Regions from separate parts of the Streptomyces sp. NPDC003042 genome, predicted to be linked through region 1. Evidence: riboswitches for the same ligand, from Rfam matches in the RefSeq annotation. Region 1 holds a riboswitch; the other holds the start of a gene.
What was found. A riboswitch is a leader RNA that binds a small molecule or an ion and turns the genes downstream of it on or off. The one in region 1 is predicted to bind cyclic di-AMP.
Positions count from the first base shown of each region.

Region 2: another riboswitch for cyclic di-AMP. It lies ahead of ACWDYJ_RS20855 (LysM peptidoglycan-binding domain-containing M23 family metallopeptidase); the one in region 1 lies ahead of ACWDYJ_RS02735 (M23 family metallopeptidase).

Region 1 covers NZ_JBSFTP010000003.1:73,338-77,541, forward strand. Annotated here, with positions in the region: gene ACWDYJ_RS02725 (M16 family metallopeptidase) at 1-93, shown strand, start outside; gene ACWDYJ_RS02730 (M16 family metallopeptidase) at 114-1,481, shown strand; cyclic di-AMP (ydaO/yuaA leader) riboswitch at 1,697-1,856, shown strand; gene ACWDYJ_RS02735 (M23 family metallopeptidase) at 1,869-2,687, shown strand; gene ACWDYJ_RS02740 (GntR family transcriptional regulator) at 2,887-3,552, shown strand; gene ACWDYJ_RS02745 (HPr family phosphocarrier protein) at 3,795-4,076, opposite strand.
Region 2 covers NZ_JBSFTP010000042.1:4,357-8,560, forward strand. Annotated here, with positions in the region: gene ACWDYJ_RS20845 (aspartate aminotransferase family protein) at 1-888, shown strand, start outside; gene ACWDYJ_RS20850 (tyrosine-protein phosphatase) at 979-1,809, opposite strand; cyclic di-AMP (ydaO/yuaA leader) riboswitch at 2,127-2,295, shown strand; gene ACWDYJ_RS20855 (LysM peptidoglycan-binding domain-containing M23 family metallopeptidase) at 2,298-3,281, shown strand; gene ACWDYJ_RS20860 (SGNH/GDSL hydrolase family protein) at 3,446-4,204, shown strand, end outside.

The DNA of each region.
Region 1 (4,204 bases):
GACAACCGCGCGGTGCTGGTCTACGAGCCGCTGGCCGACGGTGACGCCGACGAGACCGACGAGACCGACGAGAACGAGGGGGCGGAGCAGTGAGCGACACCGCAGCCGTCACGATGACCTTCCACCCGCGGCCGCAGGCCGGCGAGGCCAAGCCCTGGGCCTTCCCGGCCCCCGAGCGCGGCACGCTCGCCAACGGCCTGACCGTGCTGCGCTGCCACCGCCCCGGCCAGCAGGTGGTGGCGGTCGAGGTCAACCTCGCCGCCCCGCTGGACGCCGAGCCCCAGGGCCTCGACGGCGTGGCCACGATCATGGCCCGCGCGCTGTCGGAGGGCACCGACAAGCACTCCGCCGAGGAGTTCTCCGCCGAGCTGGAGCGCTGCGGCGCCACGCTCGACGCACACGCCGACCACCCGGGCCTGCGGGTCTCCCTGGAGGTCCCGGCCTCGCGCCTGCAGAAGGCGCTGGGCCTGCTCGCCGAGGCGCTGCGCGCTCCCGCCTTCGCCGACAGCGAGGTCGACCGGCTGGTGCGCAACCGGCTCGACGAGATCCCGCACGAGCTGGCCAACCCGCAGCGCCGCGCCGCCAAGGAGCTCTCCAAGGAACTCTTCCCGGCCACGCTGAGGATGTCGCGGCCGCGCCAGGGCACCGAGGAGACGGTCGCCCGGATCGACGCCGGGGCCGTACGCGCCTTCTACGAGGCCCACGTACGCCCCTCCACCGCCACCGCGGTGATCGTCGGCGACCTGACCGGCATCGACCTGGACGCGGTGCTGGCGGACAGCCTGGGCACCTGGACCGGCGGCACCGCCGAACCCCTCCCGGTCCCGCCGGTGACGGCCGACGACACGGCGCGCGTGATCATCGTGGACCGGCCCGGCGCGGTCCAGACGCAGCTGCTCATCGGCCGGATCGGGGCGGACCGCCACGACATCGTGTGGGCTCCCCAGGTGCTCGGCACGTACTGCCTCGGCGGCACCCTCACCTCCCGCCTGGACAAGGTGCTGCGCGAGGAGAAGGGGTACACGTACGGCGTGCGCGCCTTCGGCCAGGTGCTGCGCTCCACCGCCGACGGCAAGGGCGCCTCGATGCTCGCCATCAGCGGCTCGGTGGACACCCCCCACACCGGTCCGGCGCTGGACGACCTCTGGAAGGTGCTGCGCACCCTCGCCGAGGGCGGCCTGACCGACGCCGAACGGGACGTGGCGGTGCAGAACTTGGTGGGCGTGGCCCCGCTGAAGTTCGAGACGGCGGCCTCCGTGGCCGGCACTCTGGCCGACCAGGTCGAGCAGGAGCTGCCGGACGACTACCAGGCGCAGTTGTACGCGCGGCTGGCCGAAACGGGTACGGCGGAGGCGACTTCGGCGGTCGTGAACGCCTTCCCCGTGGACCGGCTGGTCACGATCCTGGTCGGCGACGCGGCGCAGATCGAGGAGCCCGTGCGGGCCCTCGGGATCGGCGCCGTGAGCGTCGTCGGCAACTGAGCGGCGGCTGACCGGGAACCGACCGGCAACTGGCTGTTTCTTGAGGGGCTCTGGCGGATGATCCGCCGGAGCCCCTTTTGCCCGTTTAGTGGTGTGGTTGCTTGTATGCGGTGTGGCGTACGCAACAAAAAGGCGCGTCTGTTTGGCGATTGGCTGATGATCCGCCTAGCGTCGGCCGTGCTGTTCGTCAGTGTGCCCGCCGCACCCGCGGCACCGGACAGCGATCGCCGAGTCCCCGTCAGGCGCGAGCCTGGGGAGCCGGGGACCCACATGCGTCCCTGGGGTGAATCGGACCGCCTCGCAAGAGGAGGCCCGTAGGAGACCTTCCTGCTCCGAACCCGTCAGCTAACCCGGTAGGCGAGAGGGAAGGAAAGGATCAACCCCTTCATGGCGTTTGGCAGTCGTGTTGCCGGTGACAAGCCCGTCAACAAGCACCGTGGTTCGAGCCGTCTGAGCCGCAAGACCGCCGGCTACGCCGGTATAGCCGCCCTCGCCACCACGGGCGTGGTCGGCACCCTGGCCGCCCCGGCATTCGCCGCGGACGCCGGCGCCCCCTCCATGGAGGACACCGGCCAGAACGCGATCGTCGTGGCCGACGGACTCCAGGGCGAGATCAAGGCACAGGCCGAGTCCCAGCAGCTCGCCGCCGACGCCGTCGCCGCCCAGGCGCAGGCCGAGGCCGACGCGAAGCAGCGGGCCGCGGAAGCCAAGCGGATGGCCGAGGCCAAGCAGAAGTCCGAGCGCGAGGCCCGTGAGGCCGCCGAGCGCGCGGCTCGCGAGGAGGCGCGCAAGCGCCTGAACACCTTCGTCTCCCCGATCGCGGGCTCCTACGTCAGCACCTCGTACGGCGCGGGCGGCGGCATGTGGTCCTCCGGCAGCCACACGGGCATCGACTTCCACGCCTCCCTCGGCACCTCGATCCGCGCCGTCGGCGCCGGTACGGTCGTCGAGGCCGGCTGGGGTGGCGCGTACGGCAACAACGTCGTCATCAAGCACAACGACGGTACGTACACCCAGTACGGGCACATGTCCTCCCTCAGCGTCTCCGCCGGCCAGCAGGTCGCCCCGGGCCAGCAGATCGGCCTGGCGGGCTCCACGGGCAACTCCAGCGGCGTGCACCTGCACTTCGAGGCCCGCACGGGCTCGCAGTACGGCTCGGACATCGACCCGATCGCGTACCTGCGCTCGCACGGCGTCAACGTCTGACGCACAGCGCACAGCACTTCCACGCTGAAGGCCCCGGCTTCCGAGTCGGGGTCTTCTTCGTTTTCCGGCCGCGCATGGCGCGTATGAAATGTTTCGGATTTCCCGCCGTCATCGGAAATTATCCTGTGTTGCAATAGAGTCGCAGCACGGACGATCCCGGCGATGGCGCCGGGAATCGAAATCAAGCGGAGGTCCGGTCTTGCGTATTCCTGCGCACGCGGTATGCACAGCGATCCGCGACGATATCGTCTCCGGGTTCTTCGGGCCGGGCGGCCGGCTGACCGAGGAGGTGCTCGCCCGTCGCTACGGCGTCTCGCGCGTCCCCGTCCGCGAGGCGCTGCGCACCCTGGAGTCCGAAGGGTTCGTCACCACGCGCCGCCATGCGGGCGCCTGCGTCGCCGAGCCGACCGAGCAGGAGGCCGCGGACCTGCTGGAGCTGCGGTTGCTGCTGGAGCCGCTGGCCGCCTCCCGGGCCGCCGGGCGGCGCAGCGAGGGCCACCTGAAAGTGCTGCGCGGGCTGGTCAGACTGGGTCAGGAGCGGGCGCGCAGGGGGAAGGGGGAGGACCTGCGGGACCTCGGAGGCTGGTTCCACGAGACGCTCGCCCAGGCGTCCGGCAGCCCGGGGCTGATCGCCCTGCTGACCCAGACCCGGCACAAGATCGCGTGGATGTACGAGGTGGAGGCGCCGGCCCGGCCCGTGGACTCCTGGACGGAGCACGGGGCGATCGTGGACGCGGTGGCGCGCGGGGACGCGGAACGGGCCAGGGCCCTGACCGTGACGCACGCGGAGCGGGCGGCGCGGGCGCACCGGCCGCGCGTGAGGACTTCGCAACCTGCCGTAAACATGGCGAGCGGTCCGCATTAACAAAAGCCCGCTATATAAAAGAGTGGCGCTGCGTCGTCAGTGGCCGAAAAGGGCGGATATGAAGGTGCCCGGAATTCGTGCGGCGCCTGCCGGCCTCTGTTCGCTGTTCGCTGTTCAACGTACGCGGGCATTTCCATTTCGCGCAATTCCGGACGGATCCCAGGCGTCGGGAAAACAGCGAAGCCGCGGTCCCGGGGGTGGCGGGGACCGCGGCTTCGCCGCGCGCAAGCGGACCCGAAGGGTCAGACGGTCTCCGGGAGCTCCTCGAGGCCCTCGGCGACCAGCTTCGCGAGGCGGTCCAGCGCGGTGTCCGCACCCTCGGCCTCGGAAGCGAGAACGATCTCCTCGCCGCCCTGGGCGCCCAGGCCCAGGACCGCCAGCATGGAGGCGGCGTTGACGGGGTCGCCGCCCGCCTTCGCGATGGTCACCGGGACGCCGGAAGCGGTCGTCGCGCGGACGAAGATCGAGGCGGGACGAGCGTGCAGGCCCTCGGCCCAGCCGACGTTGACGCGGCGCTCTGCCATGGTGATGCCCTTCAGGTTCTTACGGTTGTCTAGACCAGTCTCTCACGACACCCGGAATGCCGGGACCGATCTCAGACCCGAATCCACCGCCGCTCGACCCTCCCCAGCTTGCACTGGTTTGCCCCGGG
Region 2 (4,204 bases), on a different contig from region 1:
TCCTTCCGCGACGGCTTCGCCCCGTTGCTGCCCGACACCAGGATCGCGCTCGGGGACCTCGCCGCCCTGGAACGGGAGCTGGAGCGCGGGGACGTGGCCGCCTTCGTCGTCGAGCCGATCCAGGGCAAGGGGGTCCTGGCCGCCCCGCCCGGATTCCTGCTCGCCGCGCAGGAACTGCTGCACCGGCACAAGGCGCTGCTGATCGCCGACGAGGTGCAGACCGGCCTCGGGCGCACCGGCGATTTCTACGCGTACCAGCACGAGCCGGGCGTGGAACCGGACCTCGTGTGCGTGGCGAAGGCCCTGTCGGGCGGCTATGTGCCGGTCGGGGCGACCCTGGGCAAGGACTGGATCTTCAAGAAGGTCTATTCCTCCATGGACCGGGTCCTCGTGCACTCCGCGAGCTTCGGCTCCAACGCGCAGGCGATGGCGGCCGGGCTGGCCGTGCTGTCGGTCATGGAGGACGAGGAGGTCGTCGCCAACGCCCGCGCCATGGGCGACCTGCTGCGCGGGCGGCTGGCGGCGCTCGTGGACGAGTACGAACTGCTGAAGGAGGTGCGGGGCCGGGGGCTGATGATCGGCATCGAGTTCGGCCGGCCGTCGTCCCTGGGGCTGCGCAGCCGCTGGGCCATGCTCCAGGCGGCCCGCAAGGGGCTGTTCGCGCAGATGGTCGTGGTGCCGCTGCTGCGCACGCACCGGATCCTCACGCAGGTCTCCGGCGACCACCTGGAGGTCATCAAGCTCATCCCGCCGCTGATCGTGGACGAGCGGGACGTGGACCGGTTCGTCGGAGCCTTCCGGGAGGTCATGGACGAGGCGCACGGCGGCGGCTCGCTGATGTGGGACTTCGGGAGAACGCTGGTGCGGCAGGCCGTCGGTCATCGCTGACCGACCGAGCGACTGGCCGGCCGGTCGGCTGGGCGGTCGCTCGGCTGGGCGGTCGACTGGCGGGCCGGCTGACGGCCTGCCGCACCGGCGTCAGTCGAGCAGCCGGTCCCGGAGCCGGGCGAGGGTCTCGGGCGTGAGCCCGAGGCCCTCGGCCAGGTAGCGCTCCACCCCGCCCCACTGCTCGTCGATGGTCTCGTACGCGGCGACCAGGTACTCGGCCCGCGCGTCGAAGAGCGGCGCCAGCAGCTCCATGACCTCGGGGGAGCGCGCCTCGGGAGCGTCGCTGCCGCGGCGCACCCGGTAGCGGTTGTGCGGGGCGTTCGACTCCAGGTAGTCCGCCAGGACGGCCTCGCGCTCGACGCCGAGGGCCAGCAGCGTGACGGCGATCGACAGACCGGCCCGGTCCTTGCCCGCCGCGCAGTGCATGAGCGCCGGCACGCTGTCCTCGGCGAGCGCGTGCACGACCCGGCTGTGCTCGGCGGTACGGGTACGGATGATGACGCGGTACGACCCCGCCATGCGGGCGGCCGCCCTACCGTCGCCCAGGAGGGCGCGGAGCTGGTCGAGGTCGCCGTCGCGGACCATCGTCCAGAACTCCCTGCCGTCGGCGGGGTCCGTCAGAGGGATGTTGACGTTGCGCACCCCCGGCAGCTCCACGTCGGGGCCCTCCAGGGCGTGGTCGGCGCCGTTGCGGAAGTCGAAGACGGTGTGGAGGCCGAGCGACGCGAGGAACTCTGCGTCGGTATCGGTGGCATGCGCCAGATGTCCGCTTCGGAACAGTCGTCCCGACCTGACCCTTCGTCCGTCGGTGGTCGGCAGCCCGCCCACGTCACGGAAATTGCGCACTCCGGTCAATTCCGGCGCGGGTTCGGGCCGCGCGGTGTCGGGCTGGGGTGTGGGCTGGGGTATTCGCTGGGTCACGTGTACTCCTCCGCTTCGTCCGGGGTGTCCGAATTACTCCGGTTGAGGTCAACTTGCCATAGACGGAGGCGAGATCGGGCCGGGCTCCGTGAGCCAGATCATACGGTGACCGTGCGTGCCTGATCGCGAAAGCCGAATTCCCATGCCGGGACGGTTGTTGGGGGCGTGGAATGGACGCAGGGTGACGGGAATTCCGTCGCCGCCTCATATCTGTGATTGCGTCAGGGAATTCGTGGCTTGTTGGGTGCGGGTCCACTCGATTACCTTCGCGACCAATCCGGGTGGACCGCCGAATCCTGCCGCCGCCCGGGAACCGCACCCGACTATCGACGCGCGCGGCAGGAGCGGGGGAACCAGGTAAGCCGCCGTTCCGGATCTCTTTCCGGAACGGCTCGGGGTGAAGCCGTACACGTCCCGTACGTGTAAGGCCGGACATCTCCAGTCCGAACCCGACAGCTCACCTCGCAGGCGACGGAGAGGAATTCGCCATGCCTTCAAAGGGTAAGCACCGCCGTCCGAAGTCCCGCTCCATCTCCCGAGGTCTCGCTGTCGCCGGTACCGGTGGCGCCGCCCTGGCGCTGCCCCTGATGGGCGCCGCGGGCGCCCACGCCGCCGCCCCCGCGGTGGTCCCGGCCGCCGCCCCGGTGCAGGCCGCGCAGCTTCCCCAGGCGCCTCAGGCCGCCCCCGCCGCGGCCCTCGCCGCCGCGCCGACCGTCTACACGGTCGCGCCGGGCGACTACCTCTCGAAGATCGCCGCCGAGCGTCAGCTCTCCGGCGGCTGGGAGCAGCTGTACGCCGACAACCGTGAGGCGGTCGGCAGCAACCCCTCCCTCATCCACCCGGGTCTGAAGCTGACGCTGGGCGGACAGAGCCAGGCGGCAGCGGAGCCGGCTCCCTCCGAGAAGCCGAAGGAGCCGAAGAAGGCGAAGGAGCCGAAGAAGCGGCAGGCTCCGGCGACCCCCTCGTCCGCGGGCAAGGCCTCGGCTCCCGAGTGGTCCTCGACCGGCTCTTCGGCGTCCGGCGAGGCGGCGTCCGGCGCGGGTACGGCCCCGGCCAAGACCTCCGGCTCCGGATTCGTGTCCCCGGTCAGCGGTGGGATCTCCACCCCGTACCGGATGGGCGGCAGCATGTGGTCCTCCGGTTACCACACCGGCGTCGACTTCATGGCGAGCAGCGGAACCACCGTCAAGGCCGTAGGCGCGGGCACCGTCGTCTCCGCCGGCTGGGGCGGCTCGTACGGCAACGAGGTCATCGTCAAGCACGCCGACGGCAAGTACTCCCAGTACGCCCACCTGTCCTCCCTCGCCGTCTCGGTGGGCCAGAGCGTCACCGGCGGCCAGAGCCTCGGGCTCTCCGGTTCCACCGGCAACTCGACCGGCCCGCACCTCCACTTCGAGATCCGCACCGGCCCGTCCTACGGCTCGGACATCGACCCGGTGGCCTACCTCCGCACCAAGGGCGTGAGCATCTGACGGCAGCCGCCGTCGGAGCACTGACACGCACGAGGCCGGGGCCCCGAGAGGGGTCCCGGCCTTCTGTGTACTTATTCCTTATCCCCCGGGTGGTATAGATCACGGTCCGTCAACCCCTCATTACGTTGGCGTAGGTTGGCGACGGGGGTGAAGGATGGCTTCCCGTGGCAGCGACGACGACGACACTCAAGACCATCGGCTCGTACGCGGCGATCGGGGACAGCTTCACCGAAGGCGTGGGGGACCCGGGACCCGGGGATTCGTATCTCGGCTGGGCGGACCGGCTCGCCGTACTCCTGGCGGATCAGCGTGACGAGCACGACTTCCGGTACGCGAACCTCGCGGTGCGGGGCAAGCTCCTCGACCAGATCGTGGCCGAGCAGGTCCCCAGAGCCAAGGCACTCGCGCCGGACCTGGTGACCTTCTGCGCGGGCGGCAACGACATCATCCGGCCCGGCAGCGACCCCGACGACGTGGCGGAGCGCTTCGAGGCGGCCGTGGCCGACCTCACCGGGACCGTCCGCCAGGTCATGATCACCACCGGCTTCGACACCCGGGGCGTGCCGGTCCTCAAACACCTGCGGGGCAAGGTGGCGACGTACAGCGCACACGTGCGCGCCATCGCCGACCGGTACGACTGCCCGGTCCTCGACCTCTGGTCGCTGAAGTCCGTACAGGACCGGCGCGCCTGGGACGGCGACCGGCTGCACCTCTCGCCCGAGGGACACACCCGCGTCGCGCTGCGCGCCGCGCAGGTGCTCGGATTCCAGGTGCCGACCGATCCCGACCAGCCGTGGCCGCCCATGAGGCCGCGCGGATCGGTGGACGTGACGCGGGACAACATCCAGTGGGCCCGCGAGCACCTCGTGCCCTGGATCGGGCGGCGGCTGCGCGGGGAGTCCTCCGGCGACCACGTCGAGGCG